DNA from 3 places in the Romboutsia sp. Marseille-P6047 genome. Region 2 is predicted to be linked to each of the others. Evidence: riboswitches for the same ligand, from Rfam matches in the RefSeq annotation. Region 2 holds a riboswitch; each other region holds the start of a gene.
What was found. A riboswitch is a leader RNA that binds a small molecule or an ion and turns the genes downstream of it on or off. The one in region 2 is predicted to bind lysine.

Region 1 (5,054 bases), on a different contig from region 2:
CATGTATGGCTCTATATCAAAAATCTGTGAACCTATATGTGCATGTAAACCAACTAACTTTATATTTTTATACTTATATAGTTTTTCTATAGCTTCATATAAGTCTCCATTTATTAATACAAATCCAAATTTAGAATCTATTTGACCTGTTTTTATATAATCATGAGTATGAGCTTCTATTCCAGGAGTTATTCTAAAGTATATCTCTTGTACTTTATTTCTCTTTTTGCAAATATCTTCAATTATATCAAGTTCATAAAAGTTATCTACAACAAATCTACCTACTCCTAATTCTATGCCCATATTAATTTCATCTATAGTTTTGTTATTTCCATGAAATAATACATTTTCCATTGGAAAACCTGCTTTATGAGCAGTATATAATTCTCCTCCTGAAACTACATCTAGGGATAAGTTTTCTTCTTTTATGATTTTACACATATATAAAGTTAAAAATGCCTTACCTGCATAAGCAACTTTATTTTTATTTTCCTCTACTTTAAAATACTTATTATATTTTCTGCAATTCTCTCTAATTAAACCTTCATCAAATACATAAAGTGGTGTAGAGTACTTATTAACTAATTCTGTACAACTAACGCCTCCAATATATAGCGTGTTATTTCTAATAGACATATTTCCATGTAGTTTCATAATAGCCTCCTAAATTTTATACATTAAATTCTCTTGCCACTTCATTTATTGCAACATCTTTATCAAAAGAGTTTATAGCACAAGTTATTCTTATTTCTGATGTAGTTATAAGCTTAACATTAATATTATTTTCCTTGAATATTTTAAATACTTTTGATATAACACCTGCTGTGTTTTTCATTCCAGACCCTACTAATGAAAACTTTGTTATATGATCATCAATAACAATATTTTTGCTATCTGAATATTTTTTAGCTATCTCTTTACATTCATCTAGATCTTCTTTAGGTATAGTAAAAGATACATTTATAATTTCATTTATTGGTGCTGTTTGACTGATCATATCTATACTTATTTTTTTACTTGCAATATCTTCAAATAAACTAAAAACCTTATCTAAATTAAAATCTTTTATAGTTATAGCAACATCATCATCGCTAGTTGCAAGTCCTGTTATGACTTTTTCCTCTAATCTCATTTTATTTTCTCCCTTTATATATGTTCCATTTCGCTCTCCACATGAAAGACCTACATATATTTCTGTATTATATTTTTGTGCTAGTTCTATACTTCTTGAGTGCATTACTTGTGCACCTAAACTAGCTAATTCTAGCATTTCTTCGTATTCTATTTCTTTAAGTTTTTTAGCCTTACTATACTTTCTAGGGTCGGTAAAGTAAATTCCATCTACATCTGTATAAATTTCACATTTAGCATTTAGTTTAACTGCTAAAGCTACCGCTGATGTATCAGAACCTCCTCTTCCTAAAGTTGTAATATCACCCTCATCATTTAATCCCTGAAATCCTGTCACTATTACTACCTTTCCATGATCTAAACTTTCTTCTATCTTAGATACATTTATATCATCTATTTGAGATTTTCCATGATCTCCACTAGTATGTATATTAAGTTGATACGCATTATAACTTATTGATTGGCATCCTAATGATGATAGGCACATAGCAAGTAATTACGCTGATATAATTTCACCTGTTGACATAAGTGCATCTAATTCTCTTTTATTAGGATTTTTACTTATATTTTTTTGCAAGTTTTATATAATTATCAGTAGTACCTCCCATGGCTGAAACTACTACAACTATTTTTTCATTAGTTTTTTTTCTATCAATTATATTTTCTGCTATTCTTTTAATTTTCTCTGTAGTTTCTACAGAGCTCCCACCATACTTTTGAACTATAATACTACTCATATCCCCCTCCTAGAAAGTTGTAAAATAAAAAACACCCAAAGGTATACTTTGGGTGTTTTTTTTATACACAAAGTAACCTTGTAGCTCACCACTTATTACTAAGTGACAGTATTATACATATTATGTATAGTACCAGAAAAATTATTTGCCAATAATTTTTCTTCGGCTGCACTTCCTTTCATTTATAATCAACACTTGCCAGCTTCTATAAACTACTATTAATTACAGCACCTCTACCCTAGGTAAATTTCATATATTAAGTTTTATTTTATAATTAATTTTTATCACACTATTCTTAATTTTACAACTATTTTATTTTTTTATTTATGTAAAATTTTATTAATCTATATCTTTTTATGTTGATGATTAAATAGACCTATATATAAAAAATAGGCCTATATATACTTAAATAGTTTATTTAAGCTTAAATCAACAACACAAACATCAGAATCAAAATCAAAGTCTCCTAAATTTCTCATTTCTGATGTTATTATTAAAACTCTTGGTACTTCAAAAAAAGGAATCGTCGAGTTTTTAATTTTATTCTCTAGGTTATAGTATTTAGACTTGTCAATTTTTTGATCTAAATCTATATCTACTAAAAGTTGATTTAGTTCATTATAGTGGTCTGTATATTCTATAAATATATCAAATTTTTTGTTATCTATTCTAACATTTCTATAAAATCTTTTTACCTCATATCCACCTAAATTAAATCTAATTGCTAATTCAGAACCTATTACTGTTTTAGCTAATTCCTTGCCCTTATACTGTTTACTCCCATTTAAATAATATACATACGAATTATCTCTATATCCACTATAGTTTATATTGCAAGGATATTTTTTAAGTGTATATTCATTACACATTTTTCTTAAAGTTTTCTTAAATGGTTTTCTTCCACGTCTTTTTTTACTTGAAAAAACTTTACCAACCTGAGTTTCTGTCATACATCTAACCCTACTAATTAAAAGCAGTATATCTTTTTCTAACCCCATCATAATGCATATCTCCTCGAGTCATTAATTTACCAAGTTGTAATAATATTATATTAATTGTCCCTATAAAAATTGATTGTTTTTCTATATTTTTCTAAAAATAATAATTCACATTTTATGAATAACAAAAAAGAACATATCTTAGTATATAAAATACTAAGATATGTTCTTTTTATTTTTAATTAAAAACTTAATAACTATTTATATATTTTTATTGATTTTCTTCTATAGTTTTAGTTGATGAGTCACTTTTTACTTTCTCTTCTTCTTTACTTGAACCTATGTTTAAGTTATCAAATGAAATTATCTCAACTACTCCAGACTTTCCTTCTTGATAATCAATCTTAACTTGATCTGAAACTGCTGTTAAAGGTAATTCTGTAGATACTTTTGATGTTGCTGTAAATATTATATTTTCATTTGTATCTAATGTTAAATAATAATTAGTGTTTCCACTTTTTACATCTGGACTAATTCTAGTAACCTTACCTTCTATACTAGCTTTGCTTGTATCATTTTCAATACTTATATTGTTACCTTCGCTAGATAATGCTTCTCTATAATTTATTAAAGCTTCATCTTTTGTTTCTCCAAGTCCTAAAATTGCAAAATCTTCAACTGATACAAATGCCACCATCTTAACAAGACCTGCTTTATCTTTAAGTGCAGAAACATATGTAGGTGTTCCTAATATATTATACATTACAGGGAATGTAGCTTCATAGTTTTTCTCTTGTACCTTTCCTTCTGCAGAACTCATTGCTGCAGTTTCCGTTGCTCCCGGTTGCTTATATAACTTAGCTTCTTTTGTACGAGTATCTACTAAAATAAATCCAATAGTAGACTCATCTGCACCAGCAGAAGTTATTCCTGTATACCAATATGATTTATCATCATCTCCATATACTAAAGACGTTCCCTCAGTAGCAACCAAAACTCCTTCTTCAGAGATTACGGAATTTAAGAAACCTTTTATGTATAATCCCCAGTCATTAATTTGATTTACTACAAATTGCTCTGGCTGAATTCTATCTATCCATTCTGGTGCATCTTCTATAGAATATTTTTTAACTTCACCGGTTTGAGCATCAACTACCGCCACTCCTGTAGCATCTGATCCACTAAAACCTATCTTATGTTCATATAAGCTTGTTACCCAATATGGTCTACCTTCATCATTTATTTCTAATGAAAACTCTGTCATTCCAGAATTTACAATTCCATTTATATACATATGTCTATGTAAATCTTGAAGGAAATACGCTTGAGGCTGATACACTATCTTTATTGGCTTACCATCAATTTCTTGTACAAGCCTAACATCTTGAGGATTACTTGCAGACACCATTACATATCCATTTGTTCCGTCTAAATTAGTTATCCATTTAACAATATCTCTATGTACAAGCGGTGCAACCCAGTATAGTTCACCATTTACATTTTGTATATGGAAATCTCCAAGCTTCGATACACTCCCTACAGCTGGTATTTCTCCTAACTTTTTATCTCCAAGCTTCATAGCCATTTCTTCATCTACTATACGAATATCATTTACACTTACAGGACTTACATCTTTATCAAAATCACTTTCTTCAACGTTTCCTATAAGATTTCTATATGCTTTTGCATGAATTATTGGGGAAGAAGTAATAAATGGCACTACTGATACAAATATTATCATAGCTATTGCTATAAAGAAATTGTATTTTGCAGCTTTTGATGTTCTCTCTCCTTTGTCGAACATCATATCTAATACCCCAGCAATAATAAAGAATACTATTAACATTGAAAAACCAGAGGTAAAATCTAATCTAAGTACAGGAAGCTTTATAAATGCATAAATTGCAACTAAAATTAGCGCTATACCATATGATCTTATAATTTTTTTCATAAATACTCCTTTCAAAATGGTTGTTATTACCATTATAGCCATTTATTTCAAAAAAATAAATACCCCTTATAAAATAAGGAGTATTTATTGTAGTTTATTATATTTTTGCAACATAAGGTACATAACTTCTTTGCTCTTTACCATATTGAGATAAAAGTCCCTCATATTCTAAATTAAGCTTTTCATTATTATAAAAAGAATCTGGTCTTATTCCACATGACGGTCCTTCAAATAAACCAACATCACTTTTAATTAACATATCTGCAACAAAATGAGAACACACATACTTATAATCTG
Region 2 (5,054 bases):
AATTTTTATTTTATATCATATTATACACATTCTTCAACTATATCAACTTTTCTTCCGAATATTTGTACACCTATAAATACCGCTACTATTGCAAGTGGTAGTACTATGTATACTGGTATACCAAGTCCAGCTGGTATATATCCAAATACTACTGTTATTAATGCCGTAAATAAGGCGTAAGGCATCTGTGTTCTTACATGATCTATATGATTACATCCTGCTCCCATTGACGATAGTATTGTAGTATCTGATATAGGTGAACAATGATCTCCAAATATAGCACCTGTTAATACCGCACTTGTACTAACTACTATAAATGACATATCTGGATTTATAGAATTAGCTAGTGGAACTGCTAATGGCATAAGTATTCCCATTGTTCCATATGCTGTACCCGTTGAAAATGATATTATAGCTCCTAATACAAATATTAAACTAGGTAATAAGAATGGTGGGAATGAACCTGATAGTAATTTAATTAAATATTTAGCTGTTCCTAATTCCTTTATTACTGAACTTAATGACCAAGCACATATTAATATAACACCTGTTATAACTAATGTTTTCATACCATCTACCCAAACTTCTATAGCTTCTGAAACTGTAAATATTTTTTGAGATACCGCCATTACTATAGCTACTATACTTGCAAGTAATGCAGACTGGAATAACGCAACCGATGCATCTGATGCACTAAATGCTTCTCTAATTGATACAAATGATAATGGTGAATCACTAAGCAATTGTATTAAACTAGCATCTTCTCCACTCATTATAGAACTATATCCACTATAGTAAAATGCTATTAATGCGGCTACTATCAATGTTCCTATTGGTATTATTGCATTCCATATACTTAATTTAACACCTTCTTTTGGTTCTAAATCTGAATGATCGTTTACAGAATCTATTGCAATCTCAGAATCTAAACTTTTGCCTTGTCTAGCTCTTATCTCTGCCTTTCTCATAGGACCAAAATCTTTTAATAATAAAGTTGTTATCACTATAAACGCTAGTATTAGTATATTGTAAAATCTATATGGTATTGTATTTAAAAACACACCAAAAGCGTCTGCTTTTATACCTATTCCATTAAATGCATCTCCTATTAATCCAACTTCAAGACCTATCCAAGTTGATACTATAGCCAATCCTGCTATTGGTGCTGCTGTTGCATCTATTATAAATGCTAATCTTTCTCTTGAGATTTTCATTTTATCTGCTACTGGTCTCATCATAGGTCCTATGATAAGTGAATTTGCATAATCATCAAAGAATACTAAAAGCCCTGCAAACCAAGTTATCAATTGTGTACTTTTTGCAGTTTTGGCTCTTCTTGAAAGGCCCTCAGCTATTGCTTTAGCTCCTCCCATTTTGGCAACTAAATTAATCACTCCCCCTATTGCTAAAACTTGAAGTATTATACCTGCATTCCACGGATCTGCTAAAGACCCAACTGCTCTGTTTACAACATCTAAAAAAGCATTAACTAATGCAAAGTGTACACTTGAACCACTTATATTTAAAATAAAACTTCCTGACAAAATTCCAATAAATAATGATACAACAACATTTTTAGTTATAAATGCTAAAACTATTGCAACTAATGGAGGTATTAGTGTCCATATCCCAAATTTATTTGCATTTATCTGCCCTATATCAGTTTCTGCAAATCCTAAAGTTGATGACATCATAATTATAGTTAATACTATAATAACTATTTTTAAACTTTTTCTTTTCATAATATTTTCCCCCTTAAAATTATTAAGTGAATATATGAGGGTTTGTAATACATTTTTCTATACAACTATAAAAAGCCTTGAGTTTACACTCAAGGCTAAAAATTCTATTAACATGCAATAATACATAGAAATATAATAATTCCTTAAATGTAGCTCACCACAAAATAATTTTGTGACAGTGGTATATATCTTATATATACCCCCAGCTATATAACCTTAAAGCATCAGTTATATGCTTCGGCAATATTTCCTTTTGTAATAAATCACAGTGCTTAACTCATTATTACTACTGATAAATATTGCGCCTCTACCCTTTTTCTATTCACTTGTTTTATATCTTAAATTATATGGTAATTTTCATAATAACGCAATACTTTTCTGAAAATTTTTTATTTTATTTTTATTGATACAATTATTTTACAAGTATTTCTATTTAATTAAGAAGGATTATGTATTTTTATGTATAATTATTATTTTTATACATAAATTTTGTATAAATTCATTTAAATAAAATAAAGGAATGTAATTTTTTTTTATAGAATATAAATTGTCATGAGTTTAATGTATATAATAAATATTTTTAGGAGGAATATATATGTTACTTATATATAACGATAATACAAATCCCTATTTCAACTTAGCTATGGAAGAATACCTATTAAAAAATACTAATGAAGATTTATTTATTTTATGGCGAAACAAACCTTCTATAATCGTTGGAAAAAATCAAAATACATTATCTGAGATAAATATAGATTATGTTAAGGATAACTCAATCCCTGTTGTAAGAAGACTTTCTGGAGGTGGGGCTGTTTTTCACGATTTAGGCAACATAAACTTTACCTTTATCTCCTGCAATAAAAACTCTTTTAGTGACTTTAAAAAGTTTACACAACCAATAATAGATTTACTAAAAACATTAGGATTAAATGCAGAGTTTTCTGGAAGAAATGATTTATTAATTGATGGTAAGAAATTCTCTGGTAATGCTCAGTATAACTACAAAAATAAAGTAATGCATCATGGTACACTTTTATTCTCATCACAAATTTCAGACTTATCTGATGCTTTAAAAGTAAAAAGTATTAAGTTTGAAGGAAAAGGAATAAAGTCAGTTAAATCTCGTGTAACCAATATAAGTAGTCACTTAAATGAAGATATAGATATTCTTGAATTTAAAAATTTGCTTATGAATTATATATATTCTATTAGTTCTAACAATACGTTCTATAACTTAACTAAAGATGATATTGAAAAAATAGAAAATTTAGTAGAAGAAAAATACAGTACTTGGGAATGGAATTTTGGTAATTCGCCTAAATATTCTCTTTTAAATGAGTTAAAATATCCTGGTGGTAATATAGAATTTAACTTAGAAGTTGAAAAAGGATTTATAACAAGGATAAAGTTTTTTGGTGATTTTTTCGGAAAGGATGATATATCAACTTTAGAAGTTCTTTTATGTGGTGTTCGACATGAAGAGCAAAGCTTAAGAGATATTTTTTCTCATATAAATATCGATAACTATTTTTTAGGTGCAGATTCAGATATATTAATTGCTGGTATATTAGGTGCTAAACAAGAAGTTAAAGCTTATTAAATTTAATAAATTTTTATTTAGACTGATATATTATCAGTCTAAATTTATACTTTTTATTCTTTATATTCACTTAATCACATTTATCAATAACTATATTTTTATAATGCATATTCTATTTAAACTTAATTTTTTAAACATAATTATCAATAAAGCAATACTTTTTTAATAGTTTTACGAAAAATACTTTTTTCATTTACTTTTTCCTAAAAATATATATAATTATATAGTAACGCAAACAGTTAATATGTACTTTTAGGAGGAATTAATTTTGAAGTATTCTTATAAAGAATTAAAAATGATCTATGATAAAATAAGCCCTTTTGAGTTTAAAGATAAATTAATGGATTTAGCTAAAAATAATGCTATTAAAAATAATGTAAATGTACTAGATGCTGGTCGTGGTAATCCTAACTGGACTGCCGCTACTCCTCGTGAAGCATTTTTTACATTTGGACAATTTGCAGTTAACGAAACACGCTTAACTTGGGACTTAGGTGATTTAGCTGGAATGCCTAAAAAAGAAGGCATTTCTAAACGTTTTTATGATTATATGACCCAAAATAAAAACATGCCTGGAGTATCTTTATTAAAAAAAATAATAGATTATGGTATAAATAAGCTTAATTTTAATGGTGATGAATTTGTATATGAACTAGCAGATGCAATAATAGGAGATAATTATCCATTTCCTGATAGAATGCTACCTCATATAGAAAAAATAGTTCATGATTATCTTGTACAAGAAATGAGGTATGATACTGAAAATGGTGGTAAGCTAAATATATTTGCTGTAGAAGGTGCAACAGCTGCCATGTGCTATATATTTGATTCATTAATGGCTAATGAACTTTTAAGAAAAGGTGATTCAATCGCTATTATGACACCTATATTTACACCTTATCTTGAAATACCTCATCTACCTAGATATAAGTTTAATGTAGTTTATATAAATGCTGATGAAGTCGATGAAAATGGGATACATACTTGGCAGTATTCTAAAAAAGAATTAGAAAAGCTAAATGATAATTCTATAAAAGCTTTATTCCTTGTAAATCCAAATAATCCAGCATCAATAGCTATGAATGAAAATACTTTTAATAATATAATAAATGTTGTTAAAAATTATAATAAAGATTTAATGATAATCTCAGATGATGTATATGGTACTTTTGTGCCTGAATTCACATCTTTAATGGCTATGCTTCCATACAATACACTCGGAGTTTATTCTTATTCTAAATACTTCGGTGTTACTGGTTGGAGATTAGGTACAATGGCTTTACATGAAAACAATGTTTTTGATAAAAAAATAAGTGAACTAAATGAAGAGTTAAAAAGATCTGTAAATAATAGATATAAAGATATGAATGTAAACCCAGATTCTATATCTTTTATGGATAGAATTGTTGCTGATAGTAGACTAGTTGCTTTGAATCATACAGCAGGACTTTCTACACCTCAACAAGTACAAATGGCATTTTTCTCTGCATTTGCATTAATAGATACTGATAACGATTATAAATCACTTAATATTGATATATGTAATAGTCGTAAAAAACTATTATTTAAAGGTTTAGGATTAGAATTAAATGAAAATAAAAATGATGCAGCTTACTACTATCAGTTTGATATAGAAAATTGGGCAAGAATTTATCATGGAGATGAATTAGTTGATTTCTTAAAATCTAATTATGATTTACTTGATGTTTTAT
Region 3 (5,054 bases), on a different contig from region 2:
CTACCTTTTTAGCAACCCTAGCTTGAGGTACTCTTCTTTTCTTAGCAAATATACGATTTATATTGCATAAAAATAAAGTCCCGAATAGTGCTAAACTTCCAAAGCTGAAAAGCATAAAATAATATCCAATTCCAACAACTACTCCCATAAAAAGGTTAGAAATAAACAGCGTAGAAGTTACAAAAAAACATATCATAGGTGACATAATAAGTATTTGTACCAATCTTTTCAAACTACTCACCCCTATAATTACAATTTTTAACACATTTATTCATAATTAACTATACCAAATTTATCTAAAAATAGCAATTATTATTGTACATTTTTGTTGTATATAACAGACTTACACTACTTACTATTATAACCTGTAACATAAACATCTATTTATTAATACTATAAAATAGATTATATTTTATTGAATTAAGGGGTGATTTATATGCCATGTCTTCCAAGTTTAGGATCAACTGCGCCTGATTTCGAAGCCAATACAACTTTTGGACCTATAAAGTTGTCTGATTATAAAGGCAAATGGGTAGTTTTATTTTCTCATCCTGGTGATTTCACACCAGTATGTACTACAGAATTTATATGCTTTGCAAAATATTATGATGAGTTTCAAAAAAGAAATACGGATCTTATAGGGCTTAGTATAGATAGTAATAGTTCTCACTTAGCTTGGGTTTATAATATTTGTACTTTAACTGGTATTGAAATCCCATTTCCTGTTATTGCAGATTCTAATATGAGAATTGCTAAACTATATGGTATGATTTCTGAATCTATGAGCAATACATCTACTGTTCGTTCTGTATTTATAATAGATGATAAACAAGTTTTAAGAACTATTCTTTACTATCCTCTAACAACTGGAAGAAATATTCCAGAGATAATAAGAATTATAGACGCACTTCAAGCATCTGATAATGATAATATAGTTACTCCAGCTAACTGGCTTCCAGGTATGCCGGTAATTTTACCTCCACCTAAAACATGGAAGGATTTGAAAAAAAGAATAAATAATTGCGGAAAAGAATATTCATGCTTAGATTGGTACTTATGTTTTATGCCAGGTAAAGATGTAAAAGAAATAGAACGTTCTCAAACTATACCTTATTTAAATAGACCTCCTATAAACGGTCCTGATGAACAGTCTAATGTTACTAATAGTAATTGCCCTGATCTTCAACCAATTGTTATGGAGTATGTTTTAGGCAATCCGAAAAATGTTGACCCTAACTTTTTAGACGCAGTTATTTATGCATTTGTTGAAATAAATCCTGATGGTTCTTTATTAGTCCCTACACCAAGATATTTAGAGTATTTGGTTTCTCTAAAAAGATATAATCCTCAACTACAAGTAATTGCTGCTATTGGAGGATGGGGTGCTGAGGGATTCTCAGATGCAGCTTCAACACCTAAATCTAGATATGATTTTGCTAGACAGGTTAATAGACTTATAAATAATTATAACTTAGATGGTATAGATATTGACTGGGAGTATCCAGGTAGTAGTGCCTCTGGTATAAAATCAAGTATTAATGATAGAGAAAACTTTACATTATTATTAACTGCCATTAGAGACGTAATTGGTGATGAGAAATGGTTAAGTGTTGCTGGTACTGGTGATACTGGATATACAAATAGAAGTGCTGAAATAGATAAAATTGCTCCTATAATAACTTATTTTAACCTTATGAGCTATGACTTTACAGCAGGTGAAACTGGAGAGAGAGGACGTAGACATCAAGCTAATTTATATGATTCAGACCTATCTTTATCAGGTTATAGTGTTCATGGAATGGTTCAAAATCTTATACAAAATGGAATGCCTTCTGAAAAAATACTATTAGGAGTTCCTTTCTATGGTAGATTAGGAGCTACTACAACTGTATCAAATGACGAACTTAGAAGAAATTATATAAATAAGAATGGATATCAATATCAATTTGATAACGAAGCTAGAGTTCCTTATCTTATAAGAGATGGTCAGTATGCTATGTCTATAGAAAATGATTTATCTATATATTTAAAAGGTCAGTATGTATTAAATAACTGTTTAGGAGGAATATTCGCTTGGCAGTCAACTTATGATCAAGCAAATATATATGCTAGAGCTATGTATGAGTCAATAAATAGCCCAATAGCATTTGCAGATGAATTAGAAGATATCTATGGAGAAATTCCTGATTAAATCATAAAATAATAAGACCCTAATGAGTATACATTAAGGTCTTATTATTTTTTTATAAATCTATAGCTTTTTTAGCTAATTTATCAGCTTCTTCATTATACTTATCACCACTATGAGCTTTAACTTTTACAAATTTAATATTTAGTTTATTTTTTATTCCATCATAGAATCTTTTATATTCTATTGTTCCCTCTTTATTAGTTTTCCAAACTCCAGTACACCATTTTTCAATACCTTCGTAGTCAAAGTATAAAATTAGATTTTCTATATTATTTTCTAGGCAATAATTCATAGCTAGTTTTGATGCTTCTATTTCACCTGCGACATTTCTCATAGTTACTAAAGACTCATCATTACCCTTTATGCTGTATGTTTTTTGAACTTGTCCATTTTTTAGTATAACAACACCTGAGCCATATTCTCTTATACAATGTTCATAACTACCATCTACATATGCCTCTACGGTGTTATCTTCATTCGAAAAAATAATTTCTTTCTTTCCATATATATACTCTTCTGCTTCATCTTTAGATAAAAAGCTTTTGTATTCTGCTCCTGAAAACCCATTTACTTGAGACTTACATTCATCCCAAGTATTATATATTCCTATGCACTTACCTTTTCTGACTGCATAAAATTTTTTTTTACTCAATATTATCACTCCTATAAGCTTACAATTATTTTTATACCGCTTGTAATCAATAATTATTGTAACTTAAACTTTATTTTTTTTAAAGTTATATTTTGTCACTTCCATATGTTATTACTTTATGGTATAATTTTTTATGAATAACGAATATAACTAATGATAGAGGTCGCGATATTAATAAGTAGTTCTGTGGAGGTAAGCACGTTGAAGCAAAACAAAAGGTAATATTGCCGAAATATACAAGTGAAGCTTTAAGCTTGTATGTTGGGGTTATACATAATATGTATAACACTGTCACAATAATTTGTGGAGTACTATCTTTAGATTAAGTCATATACTAAAAAATGATTAAGTCTAGAGTAGAAACTTCTACTCTATTTTTTTAGCTAAAATTTAGATATCAGGTTATATTCATAAAAATCAAGGAGGTCTATCATGACATCATCAAGAGAAAAAAAACAAGCAACCTTATTTGATGCAGTTTTATGTATCGGTTTCTTAGTTGCGACCTTAGTAACATGCTTAGTCATTCTAAAAGATTATGAAATTTCAGCTCATATTCCATTAATATTAGGTGGAGTTTTTGCTGGCTGCATATCTATATTTAAGCTTGGGTTTACTTGGAAAGAATTAGAAGAAGGAATTTTAGAAACTATTAATACTACAATGCAATCTATTTTAATACTTTTAGTTGTAGGTATATTAATAGGTACTTGGATTATAAGTGGTATAGTTCCATCAATGATTTATTGGGGACTTAATTTATTATCTCCAAGTATATTTTTAGTAGCTACTACTGTAATATGTGCTATCGTATCAATTTCTACAGGTTCATCTTGGACAACAGTAGGAACTATTGGTATAGCATTGCTTGGTATAGGAAGTGCATTAGGCATGCCAAGTAGCTTAGTAGCTGGTGCAATTATTTCAGGAGCATATTTCGGTGATAAAATGTCTCCACTTTCAGATACAACGAACTTAGCTCCTGCAATGGCTGGAACTAATTTATTTGATCATATAAAACATATGTTATATACTACAATTCCTGCTCTTTTAATAGCGCTTATAATCTACGCTATATTAGGAATGAAGTATGCAGGAAGCCAAATAGATACAGCTCAAATAACAGAAATACAAAATGCTTTACTATCTAGCTTTAATACTTTATCTCCATGGTTATTCTTAGTGCCAGTTGGAGTTATAGCTATGGTTATCCTTAAAGTACCAGCAATACCCGCACTAATGATCGGAGCACTAGCTGGAGGATTTGTAGCGGTATTTTTCCAAGGAAGTTCAGCTGCAGATGTTATTGTAGCTGCTAAAGTAGGATATACTTCAAATAGTGGTATGGTATTTGTAGATGAATTACTTTCTCGTGGAGGACTGGAAAGTATGCTAGATACAGTTGCACTTATGATGTGTGCATTAGTAACTGGAGGTATACTTGAAAAGTCAGGAATACTACAAGCACTTGCTAATTCAATATTAAAAGTAGCAAAAGGAACATTCGGATTAATTGCTGCTACAATTTTCACTGCTATTGGAACTAATTTAGCTGTAGCTGATCAATACCTAGCAATAGTAATTCCAGGAAGTATGTATAAAGATGCATTTAAAAACCAAGGATTAGCTGCTAAAAATCTATCTCGTGCTTTAGAAGATAGTGCTACAATCACATCACCATTAATTCCATGGAATACATGTGGAGCTTATATGTCTGCCACAATGGGGGTTGGGTGTTTTGCATTTTTACCATTTGCATTCTTCAATTTACTTTGCCCTATAATATCACTATTTTATGGTTTAACAGGAATAAGTATAGAAAAAATATCAACTGAAGATAATACTGAGTCTGTAAAAGAGGCTATAGTATAAATATAATAAAAGGGTTGTCTATTTAGACAACCCTTTTTCTAATCCCCTTTTTAGGTATATTTTAGAATGGATTAATAATACATCAAATACACAAAGTTTAAGTAAAGATAGTATTTGTGTAAATTCTCTTGTAGATAATAATTTAGGTAATGTAATAAAATTGATACTAAAGACTTAGGTAATTACTCAAAATCTTCAGTCATAGTTTATACAAAGGATAACAAAATACATTCAATTTCCATAAAATGAAAAGATTTTGTATATGAAATTTTTCAAAAACCTCTACAAAATAGTAAGAATATCTAAATATTGTTCTAGACATAAAAAAGAAATCCCATA

Region 1: linked by a shared signal. The riboswitch ahead of EIH23_RS16985 (amino acid kinase family protein) and the one ahead of EIH23_RS08990 (Na+/H+ antiporter NhaC family protein) in region 2 are both predicted to bind lysine.
Region 3: linked by a shared signal. The riboswitch ahead of nhaC (Na+/H+ antiporter NhaC) and the one ahead of EIH23_RS08990 (Na+/H+ antiporter NhaC family protein) in region 2 are both predicted to bind lysine.

What each region holds. Positions count from the first base shown of each region.
Region 1 is NZ_UWOT01000012.1:30,813-35,866, forward strand. It holds gene EIH23_RS11940 (diaminopimelate decarboxylase family protein) at 1-654, opposite strand, end outside; gene EIH23_RS11945 (aspartate kinase) at 671-1,618, opposite strand; gene EIH23_RS16985 (amino acid kinase family protein) at 1,689-1,868, opposite strand; lysine riboswitch at 1,942-2,112, opposite strand; gene EIH23_RS11950 (hypothetical protein) at 2,264-2,869, opposite strand; gene EIH23_RS11955 (hypothetical protein) at 3,078-4,757, opposite strand; gene EIH23_RS11960 (hypothetical protein) at 4,855-5,054, opposite strand, start outside.
Region 2 is NZ_UWOT01000007.1:91,083-96,136, forward strand. It holds gene EIH23_RS08990 (Na+/H+ antiporter NhaC family protein) at 21-1,742, opposite strand; lysine riboswitch at 1,885-2,060, opposite strand; gene EIH23_RS08995 (lipoate--protein ligase) at 2,338-3,342, shown strand; gene aspD (aspartate 4-decarboxylase) at 3,611-5,054, shown strand, end outside.
Region 3 is NZ_UWOT01000005.1:62,947-68,000, forward strand. It holds gene EIH23_RS06630 (hypothetical protein) at 1-232, opposite strand, end outside; gene EIH23_RS06635 (peroxiredoxin) at 437-2,191, shown strand; gene EIH23_RS06640 (ribonuclease H family protein) at 2,244-2,852, opposite strand; lysine riboswitch at 2,993-3,165, shown strand; gene nhaC (Na+/H+ antiporter NhaC) at 3,276-4,715, shown strand.